Regions from separate parts of the Micrococcus sp. HMSC31B01 genome, predicted to be linked through region 1. Evidence: riboswitches for the same ligand, from Rfam matches in the RefSeq annotation. Region 1 holds a riboswitch; the other holds the start of a gene.
The links. Region 1 has a riboswitch for S-adenosylmethionine ahead of HMPREF3105_RS08210 (bifunctional o-acetylhomoserine/o-acetylserine sulfhydrylase). Riboswitches for the same ligand answer to the same signal wherever they lie in the genome.
Positions count from the first base shown of each region.

Region 2: it holds a riboswitch for S-adenosylmethionine, as region 1 does, so the genes downstream of both, HMPREF3105_RS07840 (flavin reductase family protein) here and HMPREF3105_RS08210 (bifunctional o-acetylhomoserine/o-acetylserine sulfhydrylase) in region 1, are expected to answer to the same signal.

Region 1 is NZ_KV825210.1:120-7,875, reverse strand. It holds gene HMPREF3105_RS08235 (glycine--tRNA ligase) at 1-839, opposite strand, end outside; gene HMPREF3105_RS08230 (RNA-binding S4 domain-containing protein) at 981-1,223, shown strand; gene HMPREF3105_RS08225 (alpha/beta hydrolase) at 1,276-1,968, opposite strand; gene HMPREF3105_RS08220 (SGNH/GDSL hydrolase family protein) at 2,049-2,942, shown strand; gene HMPREF3105_RS08215 (homoserine O-acetyltransferase MetX) at 3,018-4,148, opposite strand; gene HMPREF3105_RS08210 (bifunctional o-acetylhomoserine/o-acetylserine sulfhydrylase) at 4,145-5,512, opposite strand; SAM riboswitch class IV at 5,643-5,758, opposite strand; gene HMPREF3105_RS08205 (VOC family protein) at 5,936-6,574, shown strand; gene HMPREF3105_RS08200 (CPBP family intramembrane glutamic endopeptidase) at 6,593-7,489, opposite strand; partial or broken gene HMPREF3105_RS08195 (hypothetical protein) at 7,630-7,756, shown strand, end outside.
Region 2 is NZ_KV825192.1:199-5,675, reverse strand. It holds partial or broken gene HMPREF3105_RS07865 (mechanosensitive ion channel family protein) at 1-961, opposite strand, end outside; gene hisD (histidinol dehydrogenase) at 1,096-2,412, shown strand; gene HMPREF3105_RS07855 (RNA-binding S4 domain-containing protein) at 2,423-2,791, shown strand; gene HMPREF3105_RS13565 (hypothetical protein) at 2,839-3,453, opposite strand; SAM riboswitch class IV at 3,650-3,769, shown strand; gene HMPREF3105_RS07840 (flavin reductase family protein) at 3,843-4,367, shown strand; gene HMPREF3105_RS07835 (cold-shock protein) at 4,606-4,809, shown strand; partial or broken gene HMPREF3105_RS07830 (MFS transporter) at 5,020-5,477, opposite strand, start outside.

The sequences.
Region 1 (7,756 bases):
CAGCCGTCGCCGCCGGTGAACCCGAAGTCGTATTCGAGGTCGATCGTGGCGTCCGAGTAGTGGGCCCGCTCGTCCGCGGGGACGTCGAACTTCCGCAGGTGCGCCGGATCGATGCCGAGGTCGATGAACCAGTCCCAGCAGTCCTCGACCCAGCGGTCGAAGTGCTGGCCCGCCTCGGCCGGCGGCACGAAGTACTCGATCTCCATCTGCTCGAACTCGCGGGTGCGGAAGATGAAGTTGCCCGGGGTGATCTCGTTGCGGAACGCCTTGCCGATCTGGCCGATGCCGAACGGCGGCTTCTTCCGGGCCGCGCCCAGCACGTTGAGGAAGTTCACGAAGATGCCCTGCGCCGTCTCCGGGCGCATGTAGTGCAGGCCCTCCTCGTTGTCCACGGGGCCGAGGTAGGTCTTGACCAGGCCCGAGAACAGCTGCGGCTCGGTCCAGGCGCCCTTGGTTCCGCAGTCCGGGCACACGATCTCGGCCATGCCCTCGGCCGGCCGGCCCTTCTTGGCCTCGAACCCCTCGAGCAGGTGGTCCTGGCGGTGCCGCCTGTGGCACTGGGTGCACTCGACGAGCGGGTCGGTGAAGGTCTCGACGTGGCCGGAGGCCTCCCACACCGCGCGCGGCAGGATGATGGAGGAGTCCAGGCCCACCATGTCCTCACGGGAGCGCACGAAGGTCTTCCACCACTCGGCCTTGATGTTCTCCTTCAGCTCCACACCCAGGGGCCCGTAGTCCCACGCGGAGCGCGAACCGCCGTAGATCTCACCGGCCTGGAACACGAAGCCTCGGCGCTTGGCGAGGTTGATGACGTTGTCCAGCGGGGACTTGGCAGCCATGGGGGCATCACTTCCGTACTCATCGGCGGGGCGGGAGGGGATCACGACGACGACGGCACCCGGCCGCCTTCGACGCGGCGGGCCCGTTCCGGCGCGGCGCGCCGGTCGATCCCGTCCAGCCTACCGGCCATGATGGACACCATGACCGAGACGAACGCACCCGACGCCCAGCCCCTGCCCATCCGTGACGAGTCCATCCGCCTCGGCCAGGCGCTCAAGCTCGCCTCCCTCGTGGAGGACGGGGCCATGGCCCGCGACGTCGTCACCGACGGGCTCGTCACCGTCAACGGCGCGGTGGAGACGCGCCGCGGCGCCCAGCTGCACGACGGGGACGTCGTCGAGTTCGCCGGCGAGGCGTTCGTCGTCCAGGCCGGACAGGCCTGAGCCGACGCCGCGGCGGGCGGCCGCGGCGCCGTCGTCGAGCAGGCCCGGTGCGTCAGCCGCGGGGCGGCAACATGTGGGCGAGGTACTCCTTCACGTGGCCCAGCTCCTGCTCGTTGATCGCGTGGCCGAGCCCGGCGTAGACGATCTTCATGAGGTCCACGTGGGCGTTCAGCCAGGCATGGGTCTCCTCGACCCGGGGCTCGGAGATGATCGGGTCCTCCTGGCCGCGGCCCCAGAAGACCTTCGGTCGGACGCGGGCGACGTCGTCGTCGCGGGTGAACAGCTCGCGCAGCCGCGGCTCGGCGAGCTCCGGGTCCACCACGAAGCCGGACAGCGCCACGGTGCACGCGTAGGCCTCCGGGTCCAGGCGCAGCAGCGACGTGGCCATCGCCATGCCCTGCGAGAAGCCGAGCAGGGAGACGGTGCGGAAGTCCCCGCGCACGGCCTGCACCCAGGCGTGCAGGGTCTCGACGGCCTCGCGGACCGGCTCGGCGGTGGAGCCCAGCTCCCCCGTGACCGGGTCCTGGGAGAGCGGGAACCAGGCGTGGGAGCCCGGCTGCAGGGGCAGGGGCGCGCGCACGGCGGCCACCGTGACGTGCTCGGGCAGGTGCGGGACGAGGCCGAACAGGTCGTCCTCGTTCGCGCCGTAGCCGTGCAGGACGATCAGCAGGTCCTCGGTGCGCTCGCCCTCGGGGCGGGACCAGCGGACGACGGGCTCGACGGCGGGGGTGGGGTTCGCGTTCACGCCCGCCAGCCTAGCGAGCGGCGAGGTCGACCCCTCCCGGAGGTTGACCCCTCCCGCGCGACGCGGGCAGAATCCTACTCGTGGGTAACCCATCCTCCTCTCAGCCTCCGCACGCCTCCGACGCGACCCCGGTCGACGACCCCGCCGCCCATCCCTGGCGCCGGTACGTGGCCATCGGGGACTCGTTCTCCGAGGGCATCGGCGACCCGGACCCGGACCGCCCCGGCTACCACCGCGGCTGGGCCGACCGCCTGGCGGGGGAGCTCGCCCGCCTGACGCCGCCCGGTGAGGACCTGGCCTACGCCAACCTGGCGGTCCGCGGGAAGCTGCTGGACCAGATCGCCGAGGACCAGGTGGAGCCGGCGCTCGCCCTGCGGCCTGACCTCATCAGCGTGTGCGCGGGCGGCAACGACATCCTGCGCGGCGCGGACCCGGACGAGATCGCGGTCCGGCTGGACGCCGTCGTCGAGCGTCTGGCCTCCGACGGCGCCACCGTGCTGCTGTTCAACGCGACCGACGTGAAGGGCACGCCCGTCATCGGCCGCATCCGCGGCACCGTGGCGATCTACAACGAGAACGTGCGCACCATCGCGCTGCGGCACGACGCGCTGGTGCCGGACATGTGGTCGCTCAAGGACCTCGCCCGGCGGGAGATGTGGGCCGAGGACCGCCTGCACTTCTCTGCGCTCGGGCACCACACGATCGCCGCGATGGTGCTGGACACCCTCGGCGTGGAGCACGGCCTCGAGCACCTGCGCCTGTCCCCGCCGGCGCCGCGCACGTGGCGCGAGGCCCGCGCGTCGGACGCGGCGTGGGTGCGCACGCACCTGGCGCCGTGGGTGGTCCGCCGCATCCGCGGCGTCTCCTCCGGCGACGGCGTCACGGCCAAGCGCCCCGTCCCCGAGCCGCTCTTCGGCGCGCCGATGCCGCGGGGCTCGGACCACACCGAGCCGCTGGACGTCGTCGAGCCCTGAGCCCGGCCGGCGGGAACCGGTGGCCGTTTCTCGAACGAAAGTGCCGCGACACGCCGCCGTTTCCCGAACGAAAGTTCAGAGGGCGAGGGTGCGCTTCAGCGTGTCGGCCACCTGGCCGTATTCGGTGAGGAACCCGTCGTGGCCGATGGGCGAGGCGATCGTGTGCACCGGCGGCCGCGCGGGCAGCGCCGCCGCGAGCGCCTCGGACTCGGCCGGCAGGTAGAGCCGGTCCGAGTCGACGGCGGCCACGAACGCCCGGCCCCGGTAGTCCGCGAGCGCCGCCGCCACGCCGCCGCGCCCGCGCCCGACGTCGTGGCCCATGAGGGCCTCGGTGACCACGAGGTAGGAGTTCGCGTCGAACCGGTCGGCGAGCTTGGCCGCCTGGTGGTCCAGGTAGGACTCCACGGCGTAGCGCCCGCGCCCGCCCGGCACCCCGATGACGGCGCCGAACGGGTCCTCGACACCCTGCGGTTCCCGGCCGAACCGCTGGCCGAGCTCGCCCGCCGTGCGGTAGGTGGTGTGGGCGATGCGCCGGGCGATGCCCAGGCCGGCCACGGGGCCGGGGCCGGGGTAGTAGTCGCCACCCTGGAAGTCCGGGTCGAGGCGGATGGCCGCGGTCTGCGCCTGCCCCCACGCGATCTGGTCGGCGGAGGAGGCCGAGGTGGCGGCCAGCACACCCACCCCGGCGACGCGCGCGGGGTGGGTCGCGGCCCACTCGAGGGCGCGGGCCCCGCCCATCGATCCGCCGATCACGGCGCGCCAGGCGCCGATCCCGAGGTGGTCGGCCAGGCGCCGCTCGGCCTCGACCGCGTCCCGCAGCGTGAGGAACGGGAACCGGGAGCCCCAGGGCCGCCCGTCGGGCGCGGGCGTCGAGGGCCCGGTGGAGCCGTGGCAGCTGCCGATCATGGCGGGGGCGACCACGAACCACCGGTCCGTGTCCACGGCGCGGCCCGGGCCGACGAGGGCGTCCCACCAGCCCGGGGTCGGGTCCTCCTCGTGCGCGGCCACGTGCGCGTCGCCGGTGAGGGCGTGCAGCACGAGCACGGCGTTGGAGCCGTCGGCGGCGAGGGTGCCCCAGGTCTCGTAGGTCAGCTCGACGTCGGGCAGCAGCCCGCCGGTCTCGGTGCGCAGCTCGCCGACCCGCAGACGGTGGCGGCCGCCGCGGGGCAGCGCGGTGCGCGACGGACGCGTGGCAACGGCGGTCATGCCCGCTCCCCCGCGTCGTCGTCGCCGCGGCGAGCGGCGGCCGCGAAGCCGCGCTCGAGGTCGGCGAGGATGTCCTCGATGTCCTCCACGCCGAGCGAGAGCCGCACCAGGCCGGGGGTGACGCCGGCGGCGCGCTGCTCGTCGTCGGTGAGCTGGGAGTGGGTGGTGGAGGCCGGGTGCACCACGAGCGAGCGGACGTCGCCGATGTTGGCCACGTGGTGGTGCAGGGTGAGCCCGTCCACGAACGCGGCCCCGGCCTCGCGGCCGCCCGCGATCTCGAAGGACACGAACGCGCCCGCGCCCTTCGGCAGGTAGCGCCGGGCCCGCTCGTGCCACGGGCTGGACTCCAGGCCGGCGTAGACCACACGCTCGACGTCGTCGCGGCCCTCCAGCCAGCGCGCCACCGCGGCCGCGTTGGCCACCTGCCGCTCCATGCGCAGGGACAGGGTCTCCAGGCCGAGGTTCACCAGGAACGCGTTGAACGGGGAGATGGCCGAGCCGTAGTCGCGCAGCAGCTGCACGCGCGCCTTGAGGATGAAGGCCAGGTTGGCGCCGAGCGGCGAGCCCACCCCGAGGTCCCGCGCGTAGACGAGGCCGTGGTACGACTCGTCCGGCTCGTTGAAGCCGGGGAAGCGCTCGGCGTGCTGCGCGTAGTCGAACGTGCCGGCGTCGACGATCACGCCCGCGATGGCCGCGGCGTGCCCGCCGAGGTACTTCGTGGCGGAGTGGGTGACGACGTCGGCGCCGTGCTCGATCGGCCGCAGCAGGTACGGGGTGGCCAGCGTGTTGTCCACGATCAGCGGCACGCCGGCCTCGTGGGCGGCGTCGGCGACGGCGCGCACGTCCAGGACGTCCCCGCGCGGGTTGCCGAGGGTCTCGCCGAAGAACGCCTTGGTGTTCGGCCGGACGGCGGCGCGCCAGGACTCGAGGTCGTCCGGGTCGGTCACGAACGTCGTCTCGACGCCGACCTTGGCGAGGGTGTGCTTGAACAGGTTCTGCGTGCCGCCGTAGAGGCTGGCTGAGGCGACCACGTGGTCGCCGGCGCCGGCGACGTTGAGGATCGCGAACGTGGTCGCCGCCTGACCGGAGGCCAGCAGCAGCGCGCCCACACCGCCCTCGAGCGCGGCGATCTTCTCCTCCACCGGGCCCTGCGTCGGGTTGCCGATGCGGGTGTAGAGCGGGTCGAGGTCCTTGAGTGCGAACCGGTCCGCGGCCACCTGGGCGGACGGGAAGTCGTAGGAGGTGGTCTGGAAGATCGGCAGGGCGGTCGCACCGAAGGCGTGCTGGCCGACGGCGACGCCCGCGTGGACCTGCGCGGTGGAGAAGCCCCAGGCGTCGGGGGTCGGGGTGGGCTGGTCGGTCATGGCGGACCCTCCTGAAGGGTTCAGGGGCCGGACCCGGCGACCCCGCCCGCCGGCCGACGTGCCGATCCGGGGACCGGCGTCGTCGAGGTGCCGGAGATGACCCGGCGCCGTCGAGAGGGGCCGAGGGATCGGCCCGCGCTTGCCGGCGTCCGTTGTGGGGCCGGCCTGGTCGTCACCCGGGGCACCCCACCGCGGAAGGAGGGTTGCCGGTCAGCATGCCGGGGCCTGTTGCTGACTCTCGTGACCGTGCCTCCGAGTGTAGCCCGCCGCCCCGCCACGATTTCGTCACGCGTGTCACACGCGGATACGCTCTCCGCACGGGGCGCCCAACCCGTCAAGGGCTCGACGCCCCTGGACTCGCACCAGGTCAACCCCCGGGGCAGCCCGGGAACGGAGAGGAACAGCGCAGTGCACACCTGTCGCATGGACCACGTGTCCTACGCCGCCGGCCCCGAGGGCCTGGACGCCACGGTCGCCCGCATCGCCGAGACGCTGGGCATCGAGCGGATCAAGGGCGGTGTCCACCCACGTTTCGGCACCCAGAACGCACTGTTTCCCATGACGGAGGGGCAGTATCTGGAGGTCGTCGAGGCCCTGGACCACCCGGCCTCCCTCAGCGCGCCGTTCGGCCAGCTCGTGCGCGCCCGCACCGAGCAGGGCGGGGGCTGGATGAGCTGGGCCGTGGCCACCCCGGACATCGGCCGGTTCGAGCGCCGCCTCGGCCGCGAGGCCGTCCCCGGCAACCGTCGCTTCCCGGACGGCCGCGAGCTGTCCTGGCGGCAGATCGGCATCAAGGGCACCCTCGCGGACCCGCAGCTGCCGTACATCCTGCGCTGGGCCGACGGTCAGGAGGACATGCACCCCTCGCAGGCGGCCGAGCCGCAGGCCACCATCGAGCACCTGAACATCGCCGGCTCCCCCGAGCGCCTCGCCGAGTGGCTGGGCGGCGAGGACGAGGACGGCCAGGTCCAGGACGTGAACATCGAGTACGTCGCGCCCTCCGGCACCCCGGGCATCGTCTCGGTCACCTTCCGCACCCCGAAGGGTGCGATCACGCTCTGAGCGCGGGGGCGGGGCCGGTCAACCGAGCAGCCCCGCCCGCGCCAGCAGTGGGTAGCCGACGAACCCGACGGCGTCCAGCAGCGTGTGCGCGATGACCAGCGGCATCACCCGGCGCACCCGCAGGAACACGAGCGCGAACACCACGCCCATCAGGGCGTTGCCCACGCCCGGCCCGATCCCCTGGTACAGGTGGTACGCCCCGCGCAGCAGCGCGAGGGCGAACACCACGACGGCCGCGCGGGTCGGCAGGTACAGCCCCTCGGCGCTCACCCACGACGACGGCACGGCCGGCGCCGGATCGCGCGCCAGGCCCGCGGCGCGCAGCCGCTGCAGATACCCGAGCCGGTCGACGAGCCAGGCGCCCACGATGACCTCCTCCAGCAGTCCGTGCCGCAGCGCGGAGAGCAGCAGGACCGGCACCTGGTACCAGCTCTCCCCGAGCGCCGAGCCGACGATCGCCGTCGTGATCCCCAGGGCCCGGCCGGCGGCGTAGACACCGAGCGTGCCCAGCCCGATGGCCGCGAACAGGCCCAGGCCCCAGGCCAGGTCGCGGCCGGGGCGGCGCAGGTCGAGGCCGAGCACCCGGAACGGGTTCCGGCCGCGCAGGTGCATCAGGTGCAGCACGAGGGCCACCGGCACCAGCGCGAACCCGATGCCGAGCAGCTGGTAGGTCAGGTCGAAGGCCCAGCGGTCGGCCAGGGCCGGGTTGAGGACGGTGGTCTGCTCGCCGAGCGGGGCCTGGGTGGCCTTGTCGATGAGCTGGACGATCGCGTAGACCGCCGACTTCCCCAGGGAGAGGCCGAGGACGATCGCGATCTCCCACCGCACCGTGCGCGCCGAGGGGGCGGGCAGCGCGGGGGCGGGTCGGACGGCCGGGCCGGCCGGGGTGCAGGACGTGCGCGGGGTGGCGGGCATGCCCCCCAGTATCCGCCCGCCCCCTCTCCCCCGGGCGCTTTCGAACGTGAGGGAGGGCCTGTCTCCCGTTCGAAAGTCCCCATCCCCCCGATGTCACGTTTGAAAGTCCGGGACGGCGGAGGGAGGGTTAGCGTGGTCGTGTGGTCTCCCCGCCTGCCCCCAGCGAGCTCGAGCTGGTCCACCGCGCCCTGCAGCACCTCCGCCCCGGCCTCGACCCCGCCCTCGCCCGCCGGCTCCGCACAGCCGACTGGGCCGCGGCGTCCGTGG
Region 2 (5,477 bases), on a different contig from region 1:
GGTCCGTGGACTCGAGCAGCTGGGTGAGTCGTGCGCGCAGCACGTCCATGGGCACGCGCCAGTCCACGTCCAGCTCCACGACGCCGGAGACCTCGGTGCCCACCCGCGTCCAGTTCTCGAACGGCTGGGTGGTGAAGTGCGAGGACGGGTAGACCATGCGGCGACCGTCCCAGAGCTTGAGCACCACGTTGGACAGGGTGATCTCCTCGACGGTGCCGAACACGCCCTCCATGTCCACCACGTCGCCCACCCGGATCGCGTCCGTGAAGGCGAGCTGGAAGCCGGCGAACACGTTGGTCAGCGTGGACTGCACGGCCAGGCCGGCGATCACCGAGATCACACCGGCGGAGGCGAGCAGACCGGCCCCGAGCGAGCGCACCTCGGGCACCCCCAGCAGGACCACGGCGACGGCCACCACCACGATCACCGCGTTGAGGATGCGCCGGATCAGGATGGTCTGCGTCCGGATGCGTCGCTCGCGGCGGTGCTCGACGCTGGTCTCCTGGTAGCGGCCGAGGATCCCCTTCTCGATCACGCCGACCAGGCGCCACGCGGCCCATGCGACCGCCGCGGCCACGGCGATGAGCAAGAGGAACGACGCCGGCCGGTACCAGGTCTGCTCCTCGGCCATGACCCCGAGCCAGATCCGGGAGGCCAGCAGGCCGGCGGCGACGGCGGCCGGCAGGCTCAGCCGGGCGGCGCCGTGCTGGAACGCGGGGCGGCGCACGAGCACGACGCGTGCCACCTGCAGGGCCAGGTACACGACCGCCGCGCCGATCGCGAACGCCATCAGCACGGTCAGCAGCGTCCCCCATTCCACGCCGAAGGCCCGGGTGGTGGCGGCCGCCCCGTCCTGGATGTCCCCCTCCACCCCGGTCGGCACGGTCTCGCCCGCCAGGAGGCGGTCCAGGGCGGTCAGCAGGGGCGGGGTCGCGAGGGCGGGCAGGACGGGGAGGACCATGACGACAGTCTGACACCCGCCCCCGGACGCGCCCCGGAGAAGAGCACAATGGAGCCTGACCGTCCGCGCGGTCCGGGCCCGGCCGTCGTCGTGCCCCGTCCCGCCGGCCCGCCGCCGCCCCTCTGGAGGAATCCGTGCTCTCCGTCACCGACCTGCGCCCGCTCGACACCGCCACCGCGGACCTGTCCCGCATCATCCCGCGGGCGAACGTGGACGTGTCCTCCGTGGTGCCGGTGGTCGCCCCGATCATCGAGCAGGTCCGCCACGGTGGCGAGCAGACCCTGCTGGAGCTGGCCGAGCGGTTCGACGGCGTCCGTCCGCCCGCCCTGCGCGTGCCCGCGGAGGCGCTCGAGGCCGCCCTGGCCGGGCTCGACCCGCGGGTGCGCGCGGCGCTGGAGGAGTCGATCCGCCGGGCCCGGCTCGTGCACGCCGCCCAGCACCCCCAGGACTCGACGGTCGAGCTGGGCGAGGGCGCCGTCGTCGAGAACCACTGGCTCCCCGTGGGCCGCGTGGGCCTGTACGTGCCCGGCGGCCGCGCCGTGTACCCCTCCTCGGTGGTGATGAACGTGGTGCCCGCGCAGGCGGCCGGCGTGGGGAGCCTCGCGGTGACCTCGCCCCCGCAGCGGGACCACGGCGGCCTGCCCCACCCCACCGTGCTCGCCGCGTGCGCGCTGCTGGGTGTGGACGAGGTCTACGCGGCCGGCGGCGCCCAGGCCGTGGCCATGCTGGCGCACGGCGTCCAGGACGACGACGGCGGGTGGCTCTGCGCGCCCGTCGACCTGGTGACGGGGCCCGGCAACGTGTACGTGGCCGCCGCGAAGCGCGCGCTGCAGGGCGTGATCGGCGTGGACGCCGAGGCCGGGCCGAGCGAGATCGCCGTGATCGCGGACGGCACCGCCCGCGCCGACTGGGTGGCCGCGGACCTGATCAGCCAGGCCGAGCACGACCCGCTGGCCGCCTCCGTGCTCATCACCGATTCCGAGGACCTGCTCCGGGACGTGCAGGCGGCGATCGAGGCGCAGGTGCCCGGGGCGTTCCACGAGGATCAGATCCGCGAGGCCCTCACCGGCCCCCAGTCTGGCGTGCTGCTGGTGCGGGACATGGACCAGGCCGTGGAGGTCTCCGACCGCTACGCCACCGAGCACCTCGAGATCCAGACGCGCGACCCCGAGGCCCTCGTGGGGCGCATCCGCAACGCCGGCGCCGTGTTCGTGGGCCCGCACGCCCCCGTGCCGCTGGGCGACTACTCGGCCGGGTCCAACCATGTGCTCCCCACCTCGGGGACGGCCCGGCACTCCTCCGGTCTGAACACGGTGACGTTCCTGCGCCTGCAGCAGCGCATCCGCTACACGGAGACCGGGCTCGAGGAGGTCGCGGACGGGATCGGCGTGCTGGCCGAGGACGAGCGCCTGCCCGCGCACGGCGCCGCGATCCGCGCCCGCTTCGCGTGAGGGGGCGGGCGTGAGCGGCGTCCGCATCGACGCGTGGCTGTGGGCCGTGCGGCTGTACAAGACCAGGTCCGCCGCGACGGCGGCGGTGCGCGCAGGCCACGTGCGCATCGACGGCGAGCCCGTGAAGGCGGCGACGCCCGTCGTCGTCGGGAACCGGGTGCGGGTGCGCCAGGACGGACGCGAGCGGATCCTCGAGGTCACGGGGCTGATCGCCAAGCGGGTGGGTGCCCCCGTGGCCCGGCAGCAGTACGTGGACCACTCCCCGCCGCCCGTGCCGCGTGAGCTGCTCGCGGTGCCGTACCGCGAGCGGGGCGCGGGCCGGCCCACCAAACGGGACCGCCGGCAGCTGGACGCGCTGCGCGGCCGCGACCGACGCTGAGCGACTCAGTCCTCCCCGCGCCGTCATCCGCCGTCGTGATGGCGGCCTCATGCGGAGGGTGCGGTCAGCACCATCCGGAACGGCTTGTCGTTGTCCACCGTGACGGTGAACGTCATCGGCCCCGCCTCATCCACGGGGGGAGTCGCCGCCGACCAGCCGCCGCACAGCGCCTCCGATCCGGCCATCCAGGTCTTCGTTCCCCCGCCACCCCGTGAGGTCAGGATCTCCGTCTCACCGGTGGCATCCGAAGGACACAGCACGATGACCCGAAGGACCGCACCCTGTTGAGCGTCCACGGTGATCTGTTGTGTGCCCGTCCCGACCGCCTCCTCCAGGACGGACTCCTTCTCCGGGTCGAGATGGTCCGCATCCGGATGCCGGCGCGTGTACTCGACCAACGTCATCCCGTCCTCCTCGAACAGCGCGGCGGGGAGTGCTTCTTCACCGGCGGGTGACGACGCGGACGAACCGGTGGCGGAGGCCGACCGGGTTGCCGAGGGGGCCGCTGACGTCGGGGTGACGGAGGACGCCGCAGCGGTGGAGGCCTTCGCGGTGGAGGAGACGCTGCCCGGGGAAGCGGAGCATCCCGAGATGGCGGTGCCGAGGAGAGCCGCGACGACCACGGCGGCCGACAATGCCGCACGCTTCTTCTTGATGTCCATCCGCATGATCCGATCCCTTCCAAGAGAACCGTCTGCGGGGGCCGCGGGCCGCGGTCTCGAGCTCCCCCCCTCTCGAGTGGCTTGATCCTGACTGGGGATGCGCGGTGTGTCAAGCATCACATCGGGCAGCTCGGATGACGCCGCGCGACCGCGGCGCTTTGACCGCCCCACGGACCCCTCCGTAGGCTGACCCCAGAATCACGAGTTCCCGTCATTCACGGCCCTGGCCGGCGGGACGGCAACCCTCTCACGCAGTAGTGGGGTGCTCCAGGTGATGATTCGGCCCCTCGGACACCCCGACGGGCAAGTACCGCGCCTCCGCGGATCCGGGCGATCCGCGTTCCCGCCGTCTGCGGAGCCGCGTCAGTCATCGGAAGAGGACGCGCGCCATGACCCTGACCCACGAACCCCACACCGCCACGTGGGACACCGACCTGTCCCTCGGCAACCTCCGCTCCGGCCTCTCGGCCTTCCCCACCGGGGTCGTCGCGCTGGCAGGCCTCGCCGACGGCGTCCCCGAGGTGATGGTCTCCTCCTCCTTCGGCGTGGGCATCTCCTGGGAGCCGGCCCTCGTGTCCTTCTCCGCGCAGAACAGCTCCCGCACCTGGCCGCGCCTGCGCCGGGCCGGGGCGATCGGCGTCTCCCTGCTCGCGGCGGACCAGACGCCGCTGTGCCGCCAGCTGGCCTCCCGCGAGGGCGACCGCTTCGCCGGTCTCGACGTGCACCGCAGCCCGCACGACGCCCTGCTGTTCGGGGGCTCCTCGCTCTGGCTCGAGACGCGGGTGCACGCCGAGGTCCCGGCGGGCGACCACACGGTGGTGCTGCTGGAGGTGACGGCCTTCGCGGATCACACGGACGCCGCTCCCCCGGCCGCCCTGCACCGCAATCTCTTCCACGGCCTGCGCGCGCTCTGAGCGAACTCCAGGTGAACAATCGGGCCCCTGGTTCCCGGTCGGCGAGATCCGTGCAATGATGGAGCCTGAAGTTGATCAAGCTGTATCCCGCCATCTTCACTGCTCGTCAGCCCGGCATCGCCGGCGTCGATGAGTGTTGGGCAAGCGGTTCAGTCTCGCCGCTTCACCCGCGTCCCACATCCGGGCCGCGGTCCAACACCGCCACCGCACCGCGGGGGCACATCGAAAGGACACCATCATGGCTGTCGGTACTGTCAAGTGGTTCAACGCTGAGAAGGGCTACGGCTTCATCGCCCCCGAGGACAACTCCGCGGACGTGTTCGTGCACTTCTCCGCCATCCAGGGCAACGGCTTCAAGGAGCTCCAGGAGAACGACCGCGTCGAGTTCGAGACCCAGGACGGCCCCAAGGGCCTCCAGGCCGCCAACGTGACGAAGCTCTGATCTTCGCCTGACGCACGGCTTCCGACGCCCCCGGTCCACACGGACCGGGGGCGTCGTCGTGTGTCAGGCGTCCACGCCCCGCCGCGCACTGCGCCGCACTCCGCCGTACGCCCGTTCGACCGCGGCGCTGCGACATCACCGCAGGGCTGCACTGCGGTGATGTCGCTGAGGCGCGGTCCTCCGGGGTGGGCCTCGTCCTGGCCCTGCGCGTCAGGCCGCGCCCCGCCGACCCACGTGGCGACGCAACAGCAGCACCACGCCCAGGGCCAGCAGATACCCGGCCGCGACGACCGCGAAGCCGGCCCGGTAGTCGCCCGTGACGTCGCGCAGCAGGCCCATCAGCAGCGGGCCCAGGGCGAAGCCGGCGTACATGCCCATCGAGTTCGCCCCGGTCGCACGGCCCAGCCGCTCGGCCGGCACCTCGCTCAACAGGCCCGCGTTGATCACCACGTTGGCGCCCAGCACCGTCAGGCCGTGCACCGCGGCGCCCACCCACAGCAGGGCCGGCAGGTCCAGCAGGTCCGCGGCGAGGAACACCGCGACGCCGGCCACCGCACCCAGGCAGATCACGGCCAGCAGGGTGGTGGGCCGGTCTCCGGAGCTCATCCGCCGGCTCCACCCGATCCGGGAGAGCACCCCCACCACCCCGGACACGGCCGCCGCGGCGC